2 linked regions of the Rhodoligotrophos defluvii genome follow. The protein of the gene in region 1 interacts with the protein of each later gene in a pairwise test. Links are inferred from orthologs where the notes say so. Each region holds a gene or a part of one and is shown in the gene's direction. Other genes may lie near its edges.

What was found.
Region 2: the proteins of mobA (region 1) and E4P09_RS24815 interact in binary tests that used the Escherichia coli proteins (3 or more experiments, as listed by UniProt). The link is inferred for Rhodoligotrophos defluvii from one-to-one orthologs.

The regions. Positions count from the first base shown.
Region 1 is NZ_SZZM01000001.1:1,289,091-1,300,937, forward strand. Bases 2,797-5,796 are described here. They hold mobA (molybdenum cofactor guanylyltransferase MobA), read left to right. Parts: upstream 2,797-3,972; coding sequence 3,973-4,620; downstream 4,621-5,796. Other genes in these bases: E4P09_RS06150 (NAD(P)/FAD-dependent oxidoreductase), read left to right, coding at 2,801-3,976; E4P09_RS06160 (L,D-transpeptidase family protein), read right to left, coding at 4,580-5,107; E4P09_RS06165 (response regulator transcription factor), read left to right, coding at 5,275-5,796. Also shown: sdhD (succinate dehydrogenase, hydrophobic membrane anchor protein), read right to left, coding at 1-240; sdhC (succinate dehydrogenase, cytochrome b556 subunit), read right to left, coding at 245-640; E4P09_RS06140 (MaoC family dehydratase), read right to left, coding at 764-1,813; E4P09_RS06145 (HpcH/HpaI aldolase/citrate lyase family protein), read right to left, coding at 1,810-2,688; more of E4P09_RS06165, read left to right, coding at 5,797-5,961; E4P09_RS06170 (cyclic nucleotide-binding domain-containing protein), read left to right, coding at 5,958-6,434; holA (DNA polymerase III subunit delta), read left to right, coding at 6,450-7,490; E4P09_RS06180 (ParB/RepB/Spo0J family partition protein), read right to left, coding at 7,506-8,378; E4P09_RS06185 (ParA family protein), read right to left, coding at 8,422-9,237; 16S rRNA (guanine(527)-N(7))-methyltransferase RsmG, read right to left, coding at 9,241-9,891; tRNA uridine-5-carboxymethylaminomethyl(34) synthesis enzyme MnmG, read right to left, coding at 9,888-11,762; tRNA uridine-5-carboxymethylaminomethyl(34) synthesis GTPase MnmE, read right to left, coding at 11,823-11,847. UniProt on the Escherichia coli protein: Transfers a GMP moiety from GTP to Mo-molybdopterin (Mo-MPT) cofactor (Moco or molybdenum cofactor) to form Mo-molybdopterin guanine dinucleotide (Mo-MGD) cofactor.
Region 2 is NZ_SZZM01000009.1:4,488-16,195, forward strand. What follows is about bases 2,837-5,697. They hold E4P09_RS24815 (molybdopterin molybdotransferase MoeA), read left to right. Parts: upstream 2,837-3,593; coding sequence 3,594-4,802; downstream 4,803-5,697. Other genes in these bases: trpC (indole-3-glycerol phosphate synthase TrpC), read left to right, coding at 2,837-3,112; moaC (cyclic pyranopterin monophosphate synthase MoaC), read left to right, coding at 3,109-3,591; E4P09_RS24820 (MFS transporter), read left to right, coding at 5,061-5,697. Also shown: trpE (anthranilate synthase component I), read left to right, coding at 1-680; E4P09_RS24795 (anthranilate synthase component II), read left to right, coding at 677-1,261; trpD (anthranilate phosphoribosyltransferase), read left to right, coding at 1,270-2,286; more of trpC, read left to right, coding at 2,291-2,836; more of E4P09_RS24820, read left to right, coding at 5,698-6,692; E4P09_RS24825 (DUF3309 family protein), read left to right, coding at 6,861-7,019; E4P09_RS24830 (periplasmic heavy metal sensor), read right to left, coding at 7,054-7,503; E4P09_RS24835 (hypothetical protein), read right to left, coding at 7,500-7,907; E4P09_RS24840 (RNA polymerase sigma factor), read right to left, coding at 7,904-8,494; E4P09_RS24845 (hypothetical protein), read right to left, coding at 8,514-8,885; E4P09_RS24850 (EF-hand domain-containing protein), read right to left, coding at 8,913-9,380; E4P09_RS24855 (hypothetical protein), read left to right, coding at 9,489-9,956; E4P09_RS24860 (homocysteine S-methyltransferase family protein), read left to right, coding at 10,152-11,150; E4P09_RS24865 (cupin domain-containing protein), read left to right, coding at 11,150-11,437; E4P09_RS24870 (IclR family transcriptional regulator), read right to left, coding at 11,445-11,708. UniProt on the Escherichia coli protein: Catalyzes the insertion of molybdate into adenylated molybdopterin with the concomitant release of AMP.

The DNA.
Region 1 (11,847 bases):
GCGCATGTGATAGGTCACCGACAGAATGAGGGCGATGAGGGCGATCGCGGCCAGGGGATGGCCCACCCAAGCCATCATCTCGGCGCGGGTTGCGCCGATATTCGCCACGATGGTGACGGCGCCGAACAGCACGAGCGGAATATTCGCGATGGCCGTGATGCGCTGCCACACCCAATGATCGGTACCGCGATGGGCCGCGCCCAGGCCGCGCACCCGTGCGAGAGGTGTTCTGATCCTCATGCCCTCATCCTCTCAGGAGGTAGATGCCGGCCCAGACGAGCAGGGTGAGCCCGAGCGAGCCGATCAGCGTCAGCCAGGCAATGAGGCTGGCGGAGCGCCGGTCCATGGCTTGCCCCGTGTCCCAAATCAGATGGCGGATGCCGCCCAGCATGTGGTGGATCTCGGTCCAGGTATAGCCGAACAGGATGAGCAGGCCGAGCCACGACCCGAAGAACCACTGGGCAGCCTCGAACGCCCGGTCGCTGGTGGCCGCTGCCAAAAGCCACCAAGCCAGCAGCGCGGTGCCGAAATAGAGCGCCCCGCCGGTGATGCGATGGGCGATCGACATCATCATGGTGATCCATGGGCGGAAGATCTGCAGATGGGGCGAGAGGGGGCGGTCCACTGTCCTCATGGTCATCCGGTCTGGAGGCTTGCATCACCCACGGGAATGTGAGCGACGTTTTCGTTTAGAACTGGTCTCAACTCAAGTCAAATTGGGGAGCCGGCTTATGCAATTCTCGCAATCCTCGCATGTGCGCGGTCAGCAGGGAATTAACGCCCAGTAATCAAGCTCGAGGATAACGCCATCCTCGTGTCCTTGGTCCGTCTTGCCCGGGAAATCGGAACAGGGCCTGTCGCACGTCGCGAAAGTCACGATGCGGAGCGCGCCGACATCCTGCCGTTCGGGCAGAGGCTGCCGGTCGACGATCTCCGACCAGGCATAGACGGTGCCGCCGGCAAACAGCGGTGCCACATGCCGTCCACCATTGATCGCGGCGATGTGGAAGGCATTTGCCAGGCCGTTGAAGGATAAGGCCCGGGCGAGCGAGATGACGTGGCCGCCATAGATCAGCCGGCGTCCGAACCGCCCCTTCGCTTCCGAATGCTGGTTGAAATGGACCTTGGCCGTATTCTGATAGAGCCGAGTGGCCAGCATGTGCTCGGCTTCTTCCACGGTCATGCCGTCCACGTGGTCGATGCGCTCGCCGGCCGAATAGTCCGCCCAGCGCGCGCTCGAGCCCGAGAGGGCGTCATCCCACTGCCGGCCCGCGATCTGGGGCAGCGCATGGCCGAACGCAGTCGGCGCAACCGCCGGGGCGAGCTGCGGCACGCTCTGCTCGCCCACTTGCGACCTTTCATCGCGCTTTCGCACCATCACCCACCGAATGTAGCTCAGCACCAGCTCGCCATGCTGGTTGAAGCCCTCGGATCGCACATAGATGACACCCGTCTTGCCGCTGGATGTCTCCTTGAGCCCGATCACCTCCGATTGCGCCGACAGGGTGTCGCCCGTGAATACGGGGCGGGTGAACCGGCAATCCGCATAGCCGAGATTAGCCACCGCATTGAGCGAGATGTCCGGCACGGTCTTGCCGAAGACGATGTGGAACACGAGCAGGTCGTCGACCGGACGACGCGGATAGCCCACCGCTTTGGCGAAGGCATCGGACGACTGCACCGCGAAGCGCGCGCCATAGAGCGCCGTATAGAGCGCCGTATCGCCCTCGGTGACCGTGCGGGGCGTCGCATGCCGGATCACCTGGCCGATGCGGAAATCCTCGAAGAAGTTGCCCGGGTTGGTCTTCATCACGCGGCATCCCGCTCGGCGATGGCATCCGCCATGGCGACAACCCGGCGGGCGACCTCGCAATGCAGCCGTTCCACCATCCGTCCATCGAGCTCGATCGCCCCTTTCGCGGCATTCTCGGGCCGCTCGAACGCGGCAATGATCTTGCGCGCCGCCTCGATTTCGCTTTCGGCAGGACGGAACACCTCGTTCGCAACCTCGACCTGGCCAGGATGGATCAGCGTCTTGCCGTCGAAACCGAACAGGCGCCCCTGTCGGCACTCGGCCGCAAAGCCTTCCTCGTTGCGAAAATCGTTATAGACGCCGTCTATGACATCGAGACCATAGGCCCGGGCAGCCGCCACGCAGGTCATCAGCCACGGCACCATGGCGGCGCGGCCTTCGCCAAGGCCGGCGCGCGTCTCCTTGGCAAGATCGTTGGTGCCCATCACGAGGCACACGAGCCGGCTGCCGCCTGCCGCGGCCGCGATGGCGCCCGCATCCAGCATGGCGAGCGGCGTCTCCATCATGGCCCATAGCCGCACCTTGTCCGGCGCGCCCGCCTGATCGATACGGCCCGAGATCGCGCTTATATCCTCAGGACCGTTCACCTTGGGCAGCAGGATGCCGTCCGGCGAAGCAGCGATGGCCGCGGTGAGATCTTCCTCGCCCCACGGCGTGTCCAACCCGTTGATGCGGATGATCAGCTCGCGCCGGCCGTACCCTCCTCCGGTCACCGCCGCCGTGACTTGCTGTCGCGCCGACGCCTTGGCATCTGGCGCAACCGCGTCCTCGAGATCCAGAATCAAGGCATCGGCCGGGATCGACTTGGCCTTTTCCAAGGCGCGGCTGTTCGACCCCGGCATGTAGAGAACGCTGCGGCGCGGCCGGATGATCATTCAAAGAGCCCCCTTCCATTTTTCGCAAGTGCGTGACGGTAATAGATCAACGGACCGCATGCCAAGTGGCAAGGCAGCTCGGCCGTGCAGCTCTTAGACGGATTGACCAGTCATGACAGCGGATAGCACCTATTTCGATGTGGTGATCGTGGGTGGCGGCGTAATGGGCAGTGCCGCCGCCTACTTCCTGACCCATGAACCCCTGTTCACCGGGTCCGTTGCCATCATCGAACGGGACACGAGCTTTGCGGAATGCTCAACCGGGCGCTCGGCCGGCGGTCTGCGCCAGCAGTTCTCCACCCCGGAAAACATCGAGATGTCGCTTTACGGCCTGCAGTTCATCCGCAGGCTAAAAGAACGCTTCGGCCCCGATGCGGATGTGAGCTTCCGCGAGCAGGGCTATCTGATGCTCGCTTCGGAAACCGGCCTGGAGACCCTGCGGGAGAACGTGGAGCTGCAGCGCTCCTACGGTGCCGACATCGTGCTCTATAACGAGGCGGAGCTGCACGAGGCTTTTCCCTGGTTGTCGACCGAGGGCCTGGTCGCCGGCGCCTTCGGGCGCAGTGGCGAGGGTTGGCTCGATCCCTTCAGTCTGATGACCTTGATGCGCAAGGCTGCGCAGGCAAAGGGCGCATCCATGATCACCGGCACCGTGACGGGGTTCGCCATGAGCGATGGCCAGGTGGAAGCGGTCGAGCTGAGCGATGGCCGCAGGATCGGTTGCGGAACCCTCATCAATGCGGCGGGGGCCGATGCGGGCAAGGTCGGCGCCATGCTGAGCATCGAGCTGCCGGTCGAGCGGCGCAAGCGCTTCGTTTTCGTGTTCGACTGCCGCGATGCGCCTGGGCGCTGCCCGCTGACGATCGAGCCCACCGGCCTCTACTTCCGTCCGGAAGGTGCCCATTTCATCACCGGGCTCGGTCCCCTCGAAGGCGAATGGGATACTTCTGACCTTGAGGTCAATCACAACTGGTTCGAGGAGGAAATCTGGCCGCGCCTGGCGGCCCGGGTCTCGGCCTTCGAGGCCATCAAGCCGACCGGCGCCTGGGCCGGGTTTTATGACTACAACACGTTCGATCAGAACGCGATCATCGGCCGCCATCCCGATTTCGATAACCTCTACCTCATGAACGGCTCCTCCGGCCATGGCCTCCAGCACGGCCCTGCGGCGGGGCGTGCCATCAGCGAGCTGATCGTGCATGGAGCCTACCAGACGATAGACCTGTCGCGGCTGTCCTATGACCGTATCCGCCGGGGCGAGCCTCTGTTCGAGAAGAACGTTGTATGACCAGGGACGCGGTTGTCGGTGTAATCCTCGCCGGCGGCCGCGGTTCGCGCCTGGGCGGCGTGGACAAGGCACTGGTCGATCTCGGCGGCGAGCCGCTCATCGCCCATGGCATCCGCCGGCTTCAGCCGCAGGTGGCCGCCCTGCTCATCAACGCCAATGGCGATGCGCAACGGTTCCGTCAGTTTGGCCTCCCGGTCGTTCCGGATGAGAATCAAGCTTCGCGTGCCGGTCCCCTCGGCGGCCTTTTGGCCGGAATGCGGGCGACGAGCAGTTTAGTTCCGGATACGAAATGGCTGGTCAGCCTGCCCTGCGACACGCCCTTTCCTCCGGCCGACCTGGTCGAGCAGCTCCTGCGGTGCGCGGGCGACGCGCTGGTCATGCGCGCTGCATCGGGTGGCCGTGTGCATCACTTGGTCGCCGCTTGGCGCCTGTCGTTGTTCCGCGATCTGGAGCAGGCGATTGCCAGCGGAATGAGAAAGGTCGCGGCTTGGGTAAGCCGGCATGAGCCGCATGTCGGCACGGTCGAATTTCCAACTGAGCCCTTCGACCCGTTCTTCAACATCAACCGGCCGGAAGACCTCCGGCAGGCTGCACTGATCCTGTCTAGCCAACCCGAACGGCAGTCTCCGGTCCGCAGCGGCTGAGAAGGCTGAGCATATGGTCCCGGCGCAGCGCGATGCACCCTTCGGTCGGCGCATAGCCTGGGCGCGCCAAATGCATGAAGATCGCACTGCCCTTGCCCGGCACCACCGGCTCGTCGTTATAGCCGAGCACAATCACCAGGTCATAAAGATGGTCCTCGCGCCACATGGCCTCGGCGCTGGCCGGATAGGGCAGGCGCACCGGCCGGTTGTAACGACGGTCGCGAGGATCGTCGCACCAGCCATCATCCGGTGCGATCGCCCAAGCCTCAAGCCCGGTCACCGGCAAGGGCACCCGGTCGGGGCGGTAAAGCAGGAACCGCATAGGCCATAGGCCGATGGGGGTTGCCCCGTCGCCCTCGCGCTTCAGCATCCTGATCCCGCCGCGGCCGATGGCGCAGGGCGGCGCGACCGGCCCGAGACACAGGCGCGCCTTTGTGCTGCTCGGCGATACGGTGATCAGGCGGACTTCTCTAAGCGGGGCGGGCATCCAATGACCAGGCTCAGCCAACGAGGGGCGGAATATTAGCCGCGCTCATCACCTCTGAAAATGAGCAAATTCTTGATCTTGCCCGAATTATGGGCTTCCTTGAACAGGGGCGTACGAGCACTTTAGTAAGTGGCGCGTTCAACAGGTTCTTGTGAAAACGATATCCTATGGCCAGTACGACCAAAATTCTCGTTGTTGACGACGATGACGCGTTGCGCGAATCGCTTCTCGAGCAGTTCGCTCTCCACGAGGAATTCGATGTAAGCGAGCGCGAGAATGCCACGGGTGCCAGGGAGGCCGTTCGCTCCGAGCACGTGGACCTCGTGTTGCTCGATGTCAATTTGCCCGACCAGGACGGCCGCGACGCCTGCAAGCAGATCCGCGCCGACGGCTTCAAGGGGCCGGTGATCATGCTGACCGCCCAGGACAGCGAGACCGACGCCATCACCGGTCTTGAGTCCGGCGCCAATGATTACGTAACGAAGCCGTTCCGGTTTGGCGAGCTTCTGGCCCGCATCCGGGCGCATCTGCGCCAGCATGAGCAGAGCGAGGACGCGGTTTTCACCATCGGCCCCTACACGTTCCGGCCGAGCGCCAAGCTGCTCGTCCGCAAGGACAACTCGAAAATCCGGCTCACCGAAAAGGAAGCCGCCATCTTGAAATATCTCTATCGCGCCGGGCAGAAGGTTGTCGGACGCGACGTCCTGCTGCACGAAGTCTGGGGCTACAACGCCGGGGTGACGACACACACCCTGGAAACCCACGTGTACCGGCTGCGGCAGAAGATCGAGGCCGATCCGTCCAACGCGGCATTGCTCGTCACCGAGGCAGGAGGCTATAAGCTCGTTCCATGAGCGTCAGGGCGCGGGTCGAACTGCTGCGGCGTATACCGCTCTTCTCCGATGCGGCGGATGCCCATTTGCAGCTCCTCGGCTTTGCCATGGATACGGAAACATTCGCGCCCGGCGATGCCATCATCGCCCGCGGGGAGCGCGGACAAAAGGCCTATATCATTGAAACCGGCACGGCGCGCGTAACAGAACCGGACCAGCTGGCGGAGGACAGCAGCACCCTGGTCGGGCCGGGGGCGTGCCTTGGTGAGTCCGCCATGGTGGCCGACCTGCCCTACAGCCTCACCGCAATCGCGCAGACGGACGTACGTTGCCTGCGGTTGACCCGTGAGCTTTTCTACCGGGTTGCGGAAGAGTTTCCCGATTTTGCGGAATTGGTGCTCTCGGCCGTTTCCCGCAGGCTGGACGAGTCCGTCCGTGATCTGCGCGAGGTGGAATCCGCCTTTCGCCGCGCCAAATCCTTCTCCAGCCTCTGAGCGGAGCCACTTTTCATGGTCGAGCTGAAGGGGGCACGCGCGACAGGCTTCGTCCAGCGGCCCGGCACCGAATTCAACGTTGTCCTCGTCCACGGCAGCGATGAAGGCCTGGTGCGGGAGCGCTGCCAGATGCTGGTGCGCGCCATTGCCGGCGCCGTCGATGATCCCTTCACCGTCGCCCGGCTGGACGAGGAGATCCTTGCGGCCGACCCCGCTCGCCTTGCCGATGAGGCGCTCGCCATCTCGCTCCTCGGCACCCGCCGCGTGGTCTGGGTCCGCGGCGCTGGCGCGCACACGGCAAAGGCGGTGGCGAATTTTCTTCCCCATGCCAAGGGCGACACCCTGGTCGTCATCGAAGCCGGGAATTTGAAGAAGTCCGATAAGCTCAGGCAAGCGGTTGAACAGGCACCCAATGCCGCCGCGATCGCCTGCTATGCGGACAGCGACGCTGATATTCGTGGGCTGATCGAAGAGACATTGCGGATCGAGGGCCTGACCATCAGCCCCGAAGCGCTCGAGGCTTTTTCTGCCCTGCTTGGGAGCGACCGTCAGCTCTCCCGCAACGAGATCGAGAAGCTCTGCTTGTATGCGAAAGGCCGTGGCCGCATCGAACTGGCCGACATTGCCCAAATCTCCGGCGATGCCTCGCATCTGGCGGTCGACGATCTCATGGACTGCGTCTTCGGCGGCGATATGGTCGGTGCCGACCATCATCTCGCGCGCCTGCTGGATGCGGGCACCCAGCCGGCCGCCCTCATCATCAGCGCGGCCAATCATCTCGCGCTGCTGCGGCGGCTCTGCGTCCAGATGCGCTCGGGTTCACAAGCAGCGAATGTGGTGGCCGGTGCCCGCCCGCCGATCTTCTTCAAGCGGCAAGCCGCGATTGCCCGCCAGCTCACCCTCTGGCCGCTCGAGGCGCTGCTTGGAGCCGGTGCCACCATCGCCGATTGCGAAAGGCGCACGCGCCAGATGGCGGGGCTTGATCACGAGCTTGTCGGGCGCCTTCTGCTGACTCTGGCCCGCTCTGCGCAAGCCCGCCGGGCATCGGCGGCCTGACAGCCGCCCGCGGGTTCAGGAACCCGCCAATCGCCGGCAGATCAGGTCCAGCTGATCGAGCGTCTTATAGCGGATGCGCACGTCTCCGCCCTGTTCGCCCCGGTGGGTGATGGTCACCGCCAGCCCGAGCGCCTCGTACAGCCGTTTCTCCAGCGCAACCGTATCCGTATCCTTGGCCACCGCCCTCCGCGGCTTTACGGTGCGCGGTCTATCCTCTTGCACGGCCCGTGCCAGGGATTCGGTGTCACGCACGCTCAAGCCTTGTGCGATGATTCGCTCGGCGAGCTCCTCCGGCCGGTCGGTCGCAATCAGAGCGCGAGCATGGCCCGCGGACAGCGACCCGCCCTCCAACAGCTCGATGACCGGCCGTGGCAGAGTCAGCAGCCGCAAGGTATTGGCAATGTGGCTGCGGCTCTTGCCCACCGCATCCGCCAGCTGCTGCTGGGTATAGCCATAGAGCTCCATCAGCTGCCGGTAACCTTCCGCTTCCTCTACCGGGTTGAGGTCTTCCCGCTGGATGTTTTCGACCAGCGCCACTTCGAGCGCTTCCGCGTCCGTGAGCTCCCGGATGAGTACCGGCACCTCGTAAATGCCCGCCTTCTGCGCCGCCCGCCAACGCCGCTCGCCGGCCACGATCTCATAGCGGCCTTCATCGAGTGGCCGCACCAGAAGCGGCTGCAGCACGCCCCGGCTGCGCACCGACTCGACGAGCTCGTCCGTGTCATCGTCCCGAAAGGTCTTGCGTGGATTTCGTGGGCTCGGCACCAGGTGTTCGATGGGCAGCTGGCGGAAGCTGCGGGCACCCTGGATGAAGCCCTCCTCACTGCCGCCATCGCCGATCAGGGCGGCCAGGCCCCGCCCGAGACGCTTCTTCTGTGCTTGGACCATAGGGGCCTCACCGCTGGACAGGGTCGCTCTGTTCTGCATACGCTCAAGCCACTCTCAGGTTGCGTTCTCGGCGGATCATTTCGGATGCGAGCCGGATATACGCCTGGCTCCCGATGCAATTGTTGTCATAAAGCAGCACCGGCTTCCCGTGGGACGGCGCTTCGGAGACGCGAACGTTGCGTGGTATGACCGTTTCATAGACCTTGTCGCCGAGCACGCTACGTACGTCTTCCGCAACCTGCTCCGAAAGGCTGTTGCGGCGGTCATACATGGTCAGCACAACGCCTTGGATGACCAGGCGTGGATTGAGGTTGACCCGCACCCGTTCCACGGTCTTGAGCAACTGGCTCAAGCCTTCAAGCGCGAAGAACTCGCATTGAAGCGGAACGAACACCGCATCTGCCGCGCAGAAGGCATTAATGGTCAGCAGGTTCAGCGATGGGGGGCAGTCCAGCAGGATGTAGTCGTAGCGAAGGCCGGTTTCCCGCGAGAGCACGCTGATCGCATCGGCGAGCCGGAAGGTCTTGCGGTCGAAATCGGACAACTCGATCTCCGCCCCGAGCAGATCCATGGAGGAAGGCGCACAGTCGAGCCGGGGTATGCCTGATTCGACAATCACGTGGTGCAGCCGTGCTTCACCTATCAGCACGTGATAGGTCGACCGCATTTGCGCCGTTCGCGGGATGCCGAGCCCCGTGCTCGCATTGCCCTGCGGGTCCAAGTCGATGATAAGCACCTGCTCGCCCACCGCGGCCAAGGCGGTCCCGAGATTGATCGCCGTCGTGGTCTTACCGACACCACCCTTCTGATTAGCCACCGCGAGAACGCGTGGGGAGAAATGGGGGGGCGAAGCAGTCATACTTCAATTCCTGTGTACAGCCTGGCGAATCACCAGGATGCGACCCGATGCGTCAACCAAGCTTGGATAAACGTCTGCGTCGATTCTCCAAGATTTAGCTGCTTCGGTCAACTCGCTCTCCACATCTTGTCCCTTAAGAAAAACCGCGCCAAGCCCTGCGCCAAGAAAACCCTGCGCCAGCTGAAGCAGCCGGGCGAGTGGCGCCAGCGCGCGGGCGACCGCCACTGCGGGCTGCGGCACCAGCGCCGTCACGTCGACCTCTTCGATTCGTTTCGGTATGACTCCAGCGGGCGCATCGGTCATCCTGATGGCATTCGCCAGAAAAGCCGCTTTCTTGCGGTTGCTTTCGATGAGATGGGCGAAAGCCGGCGAGCCCTCCGGAAAGGCAAGAGCAAGGGCGAGCCCAGGGAAACCCGCCCCGGAACCGAGATCGACGAGAGACTGTTCGGTGTCGAGAAAGCGGCGAAGCTGCAGACTATCGGCAATGTGGCGCTGCCAGATATGCTCTGCCGTGCTTGCGCCGATCAGGTTGATGGAACGGTTCCAGCGAATCAGCACATCCACATAGCGCTGCAGCCGCGCCATGGATTCACGTGAAACACCGAACTGTTCCGCCACCACTTCCGGGTGCGAAAAATCCGGGCGCGCCGTCATGCGCTCTTGCGCCTGTCCTCGCGCCGGATATGGGCGAGAAGCAGCGTGAGGGCCACTGGCGTCACCCCGTCGATGCGGCTCGCCTGCCCCAGCGTTGCCGGCCGCACCCGTGACAGCTTATGCCTCACCTCGGTGGAAAGTCCCGGAATCGCATCGTAATCGACGTTGGCCGGAATAGTGCGGTTCTCCTCGCGCCGGAACGCCTCCACATCCTGCTGCTGCCGCGCCAAGTAGCCGGAATAAAGCGCGGTGGCCTCCAGCTGCTCCAGCGCAAAGGCAGGAAGCGTGCCAAAGGCTGGCCATACCCGGATCACATCGTCCATCGTGATACCGGGAATGCCGAGCAGGTCGAGCACCGACCGGCGGATGCCATCGCGGTTGACTTTGATGCCGTGGCGCGCGGCTTCATCCGGTGTAAGCCGATGGCTCTCGGCCATTTCACGTGAAACATCGAGGATCCGCTTGCGCTCGCGATAGCTCGCCATGCGCTGCCCGCCGACGATGCCCCAGCTGTCGCCCAGCTCGGTCAAACGCTGGTCTGCGTTATCTGCTCGCAGGGACAACCGATATTCGGCCCGGGATGTGAACATGCGGTAGGGCTCGGTCACCCCGCGCGTAACCAGATCATCGACCATCACCCCCAAATAGGCCTGCGCCCGGTCAATCGTGACGGGCGTCGTGCCGCCAGCCGTCCGCGCGGCATTCAGGCCGGCCAGCAGCCCTTGGGCCGCCGCCTCCTCGTACCCGGTGGTGCCATTGATCTGCCCCGCGAGAAACAGGCCGGGAAGCCGCTTGCATTCCAACGTCGCATGGAGCTCACGCGGGTCCACATAGTCGTACTCGATCGCATAGCCCGGGCGAATGACGCGCACCTTCTCGAGCCCGGGGATCGTGCGCAGAAACGCATCCTGCACCTCTTCCGGCAGCGACGTGGAAATACCGTTGGGGTAAACCGTATGGTCGTTGCGTCCCTCCGGCTCGAGAAAGATCTGGTGCGACAAGCGCTCCTTGAACCGAACGATCTTGTCTTCGATTGAGGGGCAGTACCGCGGCCCCGTGCTCGTGATCGCGCCGGAATAGATGGCAGAACGCGTGAGATTATCGGCGATCAGCCTGTGAGTGGCCGCCGTGGTATGGGTGATGAAGCAGGAAATCTGCGGCTGGCGGATGCGGTCGGTGAGAAAGGAGAAGGGAACGGGCCGCTCATCGCCCTTCTGCTCCTGCAGTCGCTCCCATGCAATCGTCCTCCCATCCAGCCGCGCCGGCGTGCCTGTCTTCAGCCTTCCCAGGGCGAGACCGGTGGTCGTCAGCCGCTCGCCCAGCAGCGAGGAGGGCGCCTCGCCCACCCGGCCGGCGGGGATCCGCCGTTCGCCGATATGAATGAGCCCGCGCAGAAACGTTCCCGTGGTGAGCACCACGGCGCCTGCCGCGATGCGACGGCCGTCCTCCAGCACCACCCCGCACACCGACCGCCCATCTTGGACGAGGTCGGCCACCGCACCCTCGATGACGTGAAGGTTCGCCGTTTCGGCCACGGCGGATTGCATTGCCTTCCGGTAAAGCCCACGGTCCGCCTGCGCCCGGGGGCCCTGCACGGCCGGCCCCTTGCTGCGGTTCAGCAGGCGGAACTGAATGCCGGCCTGGTCGATCACGCGCCCCATGAGGCCGTCCAGGGCATCGACCTCCCGCACCAGGTGCCCCTTGCCCAGCCCTCCTATGGCAGGGTTGCAGGACATTTCGCCAATGGTCTCGAATCGGTGGGTAACGAGCGCAGTGCGTGCTCCGAAGCGACCTGCGGCAGCGGCGGCCTCGCAGCCAGCGTGGCCCCCGCCGACCACGACCACATCGAAGAATGGATGTGCACCCGCCATATTTCACTCGTTAGGCTGGAGCATCGAGCCAGCTCACGTCATGCGTGTTTCACGTGAAACCTACTTGCCGATGCAAAATTCGGAG
Region 2 (11,708 bases), on another replicon or contig:
CCTTCCTCTATTTCCTCAATTTCGAGGATTTCTCCCTGATCGGCTCGAGCCCCGAGATCCTGGTCAGGGTTCGCGACGGCAAGGTGACCATCCGTCCGCTGGCCGGGACTCGGCCGCGTGGCGCCACCCCTGCGGAAGACGACGCGCGGGCGAAGGAGCTGCTGGCCGATCCGAAGGAACGCGCCGAGCACCTCATGCTCCTTGACCTCGGGCGCAACGACGTAGGCCGCGTCGCCAAGATCGGCTCCGTCACGGTCACCGACCAGTTTGCCCTCGAATTCTATAGCCAGGTGATGCATATCGTCTCCAATGTCGAAGGCCGGCTCGACGAGCGCTATGATGCGATCGCCGCCCTGGTCGCCGGCTTTCCCGCCGGCACGGTATCGGGCGCACCGAAAGTGAGAGCCATGGAGATCATTGCCGAGCTCGAGCGCGACAAGCGCGGCCCCTACGCCGGCTGCGTCGGCTATTTCTCGGCCAATGGCGACATGGACACTTGCATCGTGCTGCGCACGGCCCTGGTCAAGGATGGCAAGATGTATGTGCAGGCCGGTGCCGGCGTCGTGGCCGACAGCGACCCCGAGGCCGAGCTGCAGGAATGCGTGAACAAGGCGAAGGCGCTGTTCCGCGCCGCCGAGGAGGCGGTCCGTTTCGCCGGAGAGGCGAGGATGGGACAATGATCATTCTCATCGATAACTACGACAGCTTCACCTATAACCTCGTGCACTATCTCGGCGAGCTCGGCGCCGAGGTGCGCGTCTTTCGCAACGACGCGATCACCGTGCCCGAAGTGATCCAGGCGGCCCCGGATGCCATCGTGCTCTCTCCTGGGCCCTGCACGCCCAACGAGGCCGGCATCTCCGTCGAGCTCATCGAGAAGGCCGGTGCCAGTATACCGGTCCTCGGGGTGTGCCTCGGCCACCAGGCCATCGGCCAGGTCTATGGCGGCAGGGTAGTACGCGCGCCGAAGGTGATGCACGGCAAGCTGTCCACCATCCACCATTCCGGACGTGGCGTGTTCCGCGGCATCAACGATAACTTTCAGGCGACCCGCTATCACTCCCTCATCGTCGAGCGGGACACCCTGCCCGACAGCCTTGAGGTCACTGCCGAGACCGACGACGGCGTCGTCATGGGGCTGCAGCACAGGCAGCACCCCGTCTATGGCGTGCAGTTCCACCCGGAAAGCATCGCCTCGGAATATGGCCATCAGCTGCTGCGCAACTTCCTCGACCTTGCGCAGCGTGCCAAAGCGGCCTGAGCGGCGTCATGGCGGATCTCAAACCCTTGATCGCCAGGGTCGCTGAAGGCCGCTCCCTCACCCGCGAGGAGGCCAAGCAGGCCTTCGACATCATGATGTCCGGCGAGGCGACGCCCACCCAGATCGGCGGCCTGCTCATGGCCCTCAGGGTGCGCGGCGAGACGGTGGACGAGATCACCGGCGCAGTCGAAACCATGCGCGCCAAGATGACCCGGGTGGCCGCGCCGGCTGACGCCATCGACATCGTCGGCACCGGTGGCGACGGCGCCCGCACCTACAACATCTCCACCTGCGCGGCTCTCGTCACCGCCGGCTGCGGGGTCAAGGTCGCCAAGCACGGCAACCGGGCCCTGTCCTCGAAATCCGGCGCCGCCGATGCCTTGGCCGCGCTCGGGGTGAATATCGAGGCCTCGCCCGAGACCATCGCCCGCTGCATCGAGGAAGCCGGCGTCGGCTTCATGTTCGCCCCGTCCCATCACGCCGCCATGCGCCATGTGGGCCCGAGCCGGGTCGAGCTCGGCACCCGCACCATTTTCAACCTGCTCGGTCCCCTGTCCAACCCGGCCGGGGTGCGCCGTCAGGTGGTCGGCGTCTTCGCCCGGGAGTGGCTGGAGCCCCTCGCCCAAGTGCTGCGCAATCTCGGCACGGAGCGGGTCTGGGTCACCCATGGCGCCGATGGGCTCGACGAGGTCACCACCACCGGGCCAACCTATGTGGCCGAGCTCAAGGACGGCGCCGTCCGCACCTTCGAGATCACCCCCGAAGACGCTGGCCTCCCCCGTGCGAGCTTGGATGCCTTGCGCGGCGGCGAAGGCGCCGAGAATGCGCGCGCCATCCGCGACGTCCTCGCCGGACATCCCGGCCCGTTCCGTGATATCGTGCTTTTGACCAGCGCGGTCGCGCTGCTGGTGGCCGATGAGGTGTCCTCGCTGGGCGAAGGTGTCGAGCGGGCAGCGGCCTCCATCGACAGAGGTGCCGCTGCCGCCGTGCTGGAACGGCTGGTTTTCGTATCGAACGGACGATAGCGCCATGGCCACCATCCTCGACGAGATCGCAGCCTACAAGCGCGAGGAAGTCGCCGCAGCGAAACGGGCAAGGAGTTTCGCCGACCTCGATCGCGAGGCCCGTGCTTGCCCCACACCCCGCGGTTTTGCCACCGCCCTGCGCGAGAAGCTCGCGGCGGATGCTTACGGTCTCGTCGCCGAGATCAAGAAGGCCAGCCCGTCCAAGGGCCTCATCCGCGCCGATTTCGACCCGCCCAGCCTTGCCCGCGCCTACGAGGCGGGCGGTGCCGCCTGCCTCTCCGTGCTCACCGACACACCGTCCTTCCAAGGCCATCCGCGCTTCCTTACCGAGGCGCGCAACGCGACTGCCCTGCCCGCCCTGCGCAAGGACTTCATGCTCGATCCCTATCAGGTGGCGGAGGCCCGTGCTTGGGGCGCCGACTGCATCCTGATCATCATGGCCATGGTGGATAATGCGCTTGCCGCGGAGCTCGAACAGGCCGCCCTAAGCTACGGAATGGATTCACTCATCGAGGTTCATGACGAGGCCGAGCTCGACCGCGCTCTCGAGCTCTCCTCGACCCTGATCGGCATCAACAACCGCAACCTCAAGACCTTCGACGTGTCGCTCGCCACCACCGAGCGCCTCACGCCCCGCATCCCCGGCGACCGCCTCGTCATTGCCGAAAGCGGCTTGAGCACGACAGTCGATCTCGCGCGCCTCGCCCGCATTGGCGCCCGCTGCTTCCTCGTGGGCGAAAGCCTCATGCGCCATGGCGATGTGGCGGCCGCCACCCGGCAGCTTCTCGGCCTTGCACCGGCCCAATCGACCGTGGCTGTGCCATGAGCAACCCCCGCCTCACCCATCTCGATGAAAAGGGCGAGGCGCGCATGGTGGACGTGTCCGACAAGGCCGTCACCACCCGTGTTGCGACTGCCGCCGGCAGCGTGTGGATGAAGCCCGAGACCCTGGACCTGATCCTGTCGGGCGAGATCCAGAAGGGCGATGTGCTCGCCACCGCCCGTATCGCCGGCATCATGGCCGCCAAGCGCACCCATGAATTGATCCCGCTCTGCCATCCCCTGGCCATCACCAAGGCCGAAGTCACTCTCACGCCCGATAGCAACGCCTCGCGCATCGATGTGACTGCCACCGTCAAGGTCGACGGCAAGACAGGCGTGGAAATGGAAGCGCTCACAGCCGTCTCCGTCGCCTGTCTCACCCTTTACGACATGTGCAAGGCGGTGGACCGCGCCATGCGCATCGGCGACATAAGGGTGGTCGAGAAGACCGGCGGCAAATCCGGCCCCTATCGGGAGGCCTGACCATGGCCGGGCCGCTGCTGCCGGTTGAGGAAGCGCTCGCCCGGGTGCTGGACGGGGTTGCGCCCATGCCCGCCGAGCAGGTGCCCCTCGATGAGGCCTGGCAGCGCACCTTGGCGGACGATGTCATCGCCACCCGCGACCAGCCGCCCTTCGATGCCTCGGCCATGGATGGCTATGCGGTGCGCGGCGATGATGTCGACCAAAAGACCCCCCGCCTTTCCGTCATCGGCACCGCGCAGGCCGGCCACGCCTTTCGCGATACGCTCGGCCCGGGCCAGGCGGTGCGCATCTTCACTGGCGCGCCACTGCCCGATGGCGCCGATACGGTCGTCATTCAGGAAAACACCCGCCGCGAGGGCGACGCGGTCGTCCTCACCGAGCCCGGCCAGCGCGGCCGACACGTGCGCCGCCGCGGGCTCGATTTTCGTGCCGGTGATGTGCTGATCCCCGCCGGTGTCCGGCTCAATGCCCGCCATATCGGCCTTGCCGCAGCAGCAAATCATGGGATGCTTGCGGTGAGGCGGCGCCCGCGCATCGCCATCCTGTCGACCGGCGATGAGCTCGTTCCACCCGGCGGCAATCCGCGCGCCGATCAGATCATTTCCTCCAATGATCGCGCCCTGGCGGCTTTCGCGCGTGCCATGGGCGCTGAACCCATCGATCTCGGCATTGCCGGAGACAGCCTGCAAGCCCTGGACGAGGCCATCGGCCGCGGGCTCCATGCGGACGTGCTCGTGACCATCGGCGGCGCGTCCGTCGGCGAGCGCGACCTGGTACAGCAGGCGCTGACGGCGCGGGGCCTCGCCCTCGATTTCTGGCGAATCGCCATGCGCCCCGGCAAGCCGCTGATGTTCGGCCGCCTTCCCTCGACACGCGTCCTGGGCCTGCCCGGCAATCCCGTATCTGCCCTGGTCTGCGCCCGCATCTTCCTGAGACCGCTGATCGCCGCCCTGCTCGGCCGCCCCCATCGGGACGAGCTGGAAATGCTGCCGCTCGCCAAGTCGCTTCCCGAAAACGATCAGCGGCAGGACTATCTCCGGGCCCGCTTCGTGCACCGGCCGGACGGCAGCCTCGCCGTCGAGCCGTTCAGTCTCCAGGACAGTTCGCTGCAGCAGAGCTTTGCCGCCGCCGATTGCCTCGTCATCCGCCGCCCCTTCGCGCCCGCCGCCCCCGCGGGCAGCCTGGCGGAGATCCTCCGGCTGGATTTTTGAGCCAGCCCCGGCTTCCTCCCCGGGCCACCAACAAGCCTACAACCTCATACCAACGTCGAATCGCATTAACAGTTTGTAATGTTATTATGATGCTTGGGCCCGTCGAAGAAATCGGCCGGCTACCGGATTGCTGTTGCCAGTTCCAGAACAATAAAGTCGTTCGGTCAACCGGGCGATTAACGGGTGGATACCGGAAGGAGTGTCTTCATGACTGTCGACTCCTCATATGTTGGCGGACAATCTGCCGGCACGCAAAAGATGAGCGCCGAAGACAAGAAGGTTATCTTCGCCTCTTCACTTGGCACAGTCTTCGAGTGGTATGACTTCTACCTTTACGGATCGCTATCCGCGATCATCGCGGCGCAGTTCTTCTCTGGCGTCAATCCGACGGCAGCCTTCATCTTCGCCCTGCTGGCCTTTGCCGCCGGCTTCGCGGTGCGTCCATTCGGCGCCATCTTCTTCGGCCGGCTGGGCGATCTGGTCGGCCGCAAGCACACCTTCCTGATCACCATCGTGATCATGGGCCTGTCCACCTTCTTGGTGGGCATCCTGCCGACCTATGCCTCCTGGGGCGTGCTCGCGCCGGTGATCCTCATCGTCCTGCGGCTGCTGCAGGGCCTGGCGCTGGGCGGCGAATACGGCGGTGCCGCCACCTACGTGGCGGAGCATGCACCCCGCAACCGCCGCGGCTTCTACACGAGCTGGATCCAGACCACGGCCACGCTGGGCTTGTTCCTGTCATTGCTGGTCATTCTCGGCATCCGCACCTCCATCGGCGAGGAGGCATTCCGGGACTGGGGATGGCGTATTCCCTTCCTGCTGTCCATCATCCTGCTCGGCATCTCCGTCTGGATAAGGTTGCAGCTCAACGAGAGCCCGGCCTTCCAGCGCATGAAGGCTGATGGCAAGGGGTCCAAGGCGCCGCTCAAGGAAAGCTTCGGCCAGTGGTCGAACCTGAAGATCGTCATCCTTGCCTTGCTCGGCCTCACCGCCGGCCAGGCGGTGGTCTGGTACGCCGGCCAGTTCTACGCCCTGTTCTTCCTTACACAGATCCTCAAGGTCGACGGCGCCAGCGCCAACATCATGATCGCCATCGCGCTGGCCATCGGCACGCCGTTCTTCATCCTGTTTGGCTGGCTCTCCGACAAGATCGGCCGCAAGCCGATCATCATGGCCGGGTGCCTTCTGGCGGCGTTGACCTATTTCCCGATCTTCAAGGGCCTCACCCATTTCGTGAACCCGGCGCTTGAGGCGGCCCAGGCCTCCGCTCCCGTGACCGTCGTCGCCAATCCCGACGAATGCTCGTTCCAGTTCAATCCGGTCGGCACGGCAAGCTTCACCAGCTCCTGCGATATCGCCAAGTCGGTGTTGGCGGCGTCATCCGTGAACTATGAGAACGTCTCGGCCCCCGCGGGCACCGTGGCCTCGATCAAGATCGGCGACCAGGAGATCCCGAGCTTCAACGGCACCGGCCTGCCGGCGGATCAGCTGAAGGCGCAGCAGGACGCGTTCAAGAAGACGGTGACGGAGGCGATCACGGCCGCCGGCTACCCGACCAAGGCCGATCCGGCCCAGATCAATCGCGTGATGACCGTGATCCTCCTGACCATTCTGGTCATCTACGTCACCATGGTCTACGGTCCGATCGCGGCAGCCCTGGTCGAACTGTTCCCGACCCGCATCCGCTACACCTCCATGTCGCTGCCCTATCACATCGGCAATGGCTGGTTCGGCGGGTTCCTCCCTCCCACGGCCTTCGCCATCGTGGCCGCGACCGGCAATATCTATTCCGGCCTGTGGTACCCGATCGCCGTTGCGGTGATGACCCTGGTGATCGGCATGCTGTTCCTGCCGGAAACCAAGGACCGCGACATCTACGCCAACGACTGAGCGCTCTCTCGCGTCGGCACCCGCGCCCCGCCCTCCACGGCGGGGCGCTTCGTTTCCCGCCCCTCCGCACGCCCGGTGGCGCGGAACTTTCTACGCCGCTTGCCCGTTTTCCCAGCCGGACAGCCCCCGACCAAGCCGCTCTCGGGGGCGAGTTCCGGGAGATACCACATGGAAATCGGCACCATCCTGCTCATTATCTTGATTCTTTTGCTGATCGGCGCTGTGCCGGCCTGGCCCTACAGCCGCGGCTGGGGCTATGCACCCGGAGGGGTCATCGGGGTCATCCTCATCATCGTCCTGATTCTGGTCCTCCTGGGGCGGATCTAGCGCCTTCCCGCGACCGGCATAGCCGGTTCGCGGACTATTCCTCGCGCAACTCGAAGCGGTCGCCGAACTGCGCAGGCGGTCTGATCGACTGGCGCTCCGCGGCCGGCGCGGCCTCGATGCTCGCGAGCAGCGCATTCTGCAGCAGCGCCTGGACTGTGCTGATCCTGTCCCTGACCTCCGCCATGGTCCGCGCGAGAACCGCCCTGTCGAGCGGATCGGCGCGCATCTGTGCAAACATGGCTTGCCGCGCCTGGCGCAACTCGGCCACGGCCTCCATGAGTTCGGCGCGTTCCGCAATGAGCCGGCGCATCACATCCCGGCGAATGGCCGGGGGATAGGCTTCGAGCACCCTGCCGGCGGCCACCGCGACCCGACGTTCGGTCAGGTGGCCACCCAGCATGGCGCCGGCGGCGAACAGATTGAAGCAGATCGACACGAGCAGCGCCGCCGCCAGAGCCATGGTCGATCGGGACGTCCTGGTCACAGCAGCCCTCCAATGTCGCCTTGACCCGCGGCGAGCGCAATGAAGGACAAGGGCACGCCGAGCACGTCTTCCGGCGCCAGCGTCTGCAGCATCAGTACGACGCCCGCCACGAAGGAGAGCGCCGACAAGCTCGCGCCGGCGATCCAGAAGCTCTTGCCCGGGCGCCAGCCCGCTTCCGCCGCGTCAACGGCCGACAAGACCCGGCCAATGTCCGCCGCACCGAACGGCTGCGGCTGGACCGCCGCACGAAGCTGCCGCTCCCAGGCCCGAAAATCAGCCAGGAGCGCTGCACAAGCCGGGTCTTCGCTCACCAAGGCCTGCGCCTGTGATCGCAATTCATCGGGCCATAGAGCGAAATTGGCACCCAACCGTAAAAGCGCTGCCTCGAACTCATCTCTGCTCATAGCGCCGTCTCCCTGCTCATCCTGCTGCGCAGTGTGCGGCGGGCCCGCACCAGCAACTGCTCCGCTGCGCCCTCGCTGATGCCGAGAATCCCGCCAATTTCCGCATTGCTTCGCTCGCCCTGAATGGCCAGCAGGAGGGCGAGCCGCTGTTTTTGCGGCAAGCTGCGGATGAGGCGGGCGGTCGCCGCCAGATCCTCGCGGCCGCCGAGCGCATCGAGCGCGCTCGGCCGTTCGTCCGGTGGCTCCACCGCGGCGCCGAAGGGCAGCCATCGGCGGAGGCGCTGCCGGCGGGCGAGGTCGAGGCAGCGGTTCACCACCACGCGATACAGCCAAGTCGTGAAGCTGGCTGGGCCCGGCCGCCACGCGTCGGGCCGGCGCCAGAGCAGCAGGAACACGTCCTGGGTAATGTCGTCCGCGTCCGCTGCCCGGCCACTGAACGCGAGCGCCAGTCCGCGGACGCGCCCGCCATGCCGCTGCATCAGCATGGTGAAGGCCCGCCGGTCGCCAGCCGCAACCTTGGCGAGAAGCGCCTCGTCCGAAGCTGAGTCATCGGCCGGCCCAGCCACGTCGTTTGCCGCCTCCCGCATCTCGCCGCCGCCCTGGCCATCACCAGTGGCGCCAGACCCGCCGGGTCACATAGGTGTTTCCTGCCGGGCCGGTCACCCTCGAGTACCGATAGCTGCGGTATGGCCCATGGACAACACGGCTTGACCGCGACCACGTGGCGCCGCCCGGCCCGGTGGTGGTGACGTGGCGGCTGCAGCCATAGGGCCCACAGCGGGAGGTCTTGCTGCGGCTCGCTCCATCCGGACCCACGCTGTGGACGTGCCGGTCGCATACGCCCCCTGAGCAATGGCCGCTGACCGACCGGCTTGCCCCGTTCGGACCGATCCAGCTCCGCGACCAGCTGTCCGCCTGGGCGGTGCTTGCCGTGAGGAGCAGGGCCACCGCTCCAGCGAATATCACGGAATATTTCATGTGCTTCCCTCCTGTTGGAAATGCATTTCAACGGGCGCCGCCGAGCAGCGCGCCCAGGCTTTCGCGTGAGATGCCGCGGCCACCCTGATCGAGGCGATCGAACCAGGGGGCCGGCGCACCGACATATTCCTCGCGGGAGACCCTGCCGTCGCGATTGCCATCCATGCTCGCCAGCCGCTCGGCCGGCGTGGGCATCTCGTTGCCAAGCTCCGCCACCCGGGCCAACCGCTTGGCAAAATGCTCCCGCGCCCGGCCCTTGCCCGCTTCCACTTCCGCGATGGTGAGCGCGCCGTCGCGATTGCTGTCCAGCCGGTCGAAACGCTGGGCGCGTGCTGCACGCAGCTCCTCACGGCTGATGAAGCCGTCCTTGTTCCCATCGAGCTGGTTGAAGACCGCTCGCCCGGCAAAGCCCAGTTCCTGGGCTTCGGCCAAGCTTGCGCCGGTCAGCATCACCGCGGCGGCCACCGCGGTAACGAGAGAAGGGCGATTCGCCATGTCCAAGTCTCCTTCGTCTATCGGCCGCATCCTGTTTGCTGCCGTTCAACGAAGCTCGGGCCTCCTCCCTACGGTCGGAGCGAAATTTTTCCGCCCGGCGCGGGGGCCATGGCCCTTCGTATGCAGAAGCGAACGCAAGAAGCCATGCTGCCGGCCAGGGCTCACCCGCTTGAATCCGCATCGAGCCTTGACAACAGCCCTGGCTCACCGCTAACTGCTTCTGTTCGTTATTTCGAACGATCCGCGGGATTTGAGGAGCAGCTTGCGCCCGCGTTACCAATCGCTAAAGCGCCACGGACAGCGGTCCGTGACACGCAATCGGCCTTTGCGGAGATCGAACCCATGTCCCTCCACCACCCTTTCCTTGATGCAGGCACGGAACTCGCCAAGCCTCTGTTCGTTGATGAGGTGCTTGCGGGATTCCTCGTTGCACATGAGCGCGCGTTTCGGTTTCACGCGGCCAATGCGGCATTCGCGCTCCTGGACGGCAGCCGCTTCGTCTCGCGCGAACGGGCCGAGCAGGCAGCCTCGCGCCTGAAGCGCGCGATGGAGCAACGACCGCGCCCGCGGGCCTGACCACCTTTCGTCCGTGGTTAGCTGTCTGTTTGGGTTCCTGTCACCGCGCCGCGGTGGCAGCGTTGAGGCCCGGCATCTTCCCTCCCCTGGTGCCGGGCCTCCTTTCTCTAGAGAGCGAAACTTTCCGCGCACCGACATTGCCTGTCCTCGCCCGGTCTGCTCTATTGGCGCGGGCTAGACGGAAGGGCAAGCCGCGTGAACTCGCAACCATCAGCCACGTCATCAGCCGGTCGTGCCCGAGCCGCCCAGGCCATCGCCGATGCACCCGTTATGCTCGCCGACGGCGGCGTCGAAACCAGGCTGATCTACGAGTTTCACCGGGCGCTGCCGGACTTCGCGTCCTTCCTGCCCCTGTTCGATGAGGCTGGTCGCCGCGACCTGACCGCTCTTTACCGCAGCTATCTCGCCATCGCCACGGAGTTCCGGCTGCCCATGCAGGTGGGCACGCCCACCTGGCGCGCCCATCCCGAGGGCCTTGCACGCCAGGGCTTCACCGCGCCGGACGACCTCGCCCGGGTGAACGGCGAGGCGGTACGCTTCCTGATCGACATGCGCCGTGAGATGGGCCTCGATGATCTGGTGGTGATTGCCGGCGTGATCGGTCCGCGCCGCGACGGCTACGATCCCCATGGCGCCCCTCAGGCCGGTGCGGCGCAGGCCTATCATGCAGCTCAGGCCGCAGTGCTCGCACAGGCAGGGGTAGACCTGCTCTATGCTCCGACCTTCGCCAGTGTGGAAGAGCTGCTCGGCGTGGCCCGCGCCATGGCCGCAACCGGCTTGCCCTACGCGCTGGCGCCGGTGGTGGATGATCAGGGGCTGATGCCCGATGGCACGCCGCTCAACGAGGCGGTGCCGCGGATCGATGCGCAAGCCTCGCCTGCCCCCGTCCATTGGCTCATCGGTTGCGTGCACCCGACCCGGTTGCGGACCGCCCATGAAAGCCCCGCCTGGCCTGCCGCCAGCAGCCCGCGCGTCGTCGGTCTCAAGGCCAATGCTTCGAGCCTGCCGCCCGAGGAGCTCGACAAGCTCGACCATCTGGAGGAAGGCAATCCAGGCCGCTTTGCCCAGGAGATGCTTCGTCTCCACCGCGATTTCGGCCTCAAGGTGCTTGGCGGCTGCTGCGGCACCGACCACCGCCACATCCGCGCCATCGCTGAAGGCCTGACCGCCCGGATGACAGAGGAGATGACCTAATGGCCAACAGACCCGCCGCCGTGCCCACCACCCTGCTCGATGACGAGGTCGTCCGGATCACCCGATGGGACTTCGCGCCGGGGGCCGAAACCGGCCATCACGTCCACGCCTACGGCTACGTGGTGGTGACCATGACCGACTGCGCCTTCGCGCTGGAGGAGGCCTCCGGCACCCGCCGGGTCGATATGCCTGCAGGCTCCGCCTACCACCGCGAAGCTGGCGTTTCGCACAATGTCATCAATGCTGGCGCGGCACCCATGGCCTTCATCGAGATCGAATACAAATAGCCCGTCGCTAACCTTCCCCCGAACCAAACCCCAGCCGGCCACGGATGACCTCCGCTGCGGCGAGCAGCCTGTCCAGATGCTTCGGCTTGTTGCGCTCGACCATCTGCGGCGCCAGGGTCGAGAGGCTCACCGCGCAGATCACCTTGCCGTCCGGGTCGAGAACGGGCACGGCGAGTGCCCCCAGCCCCAGGGCCACGTCGTCGACCGCGAACTCGTAGCCCTGCTGGCGGATCTTGTTGAGCCTGGCGCGCAGCTTGTCGCCATCGGTGAT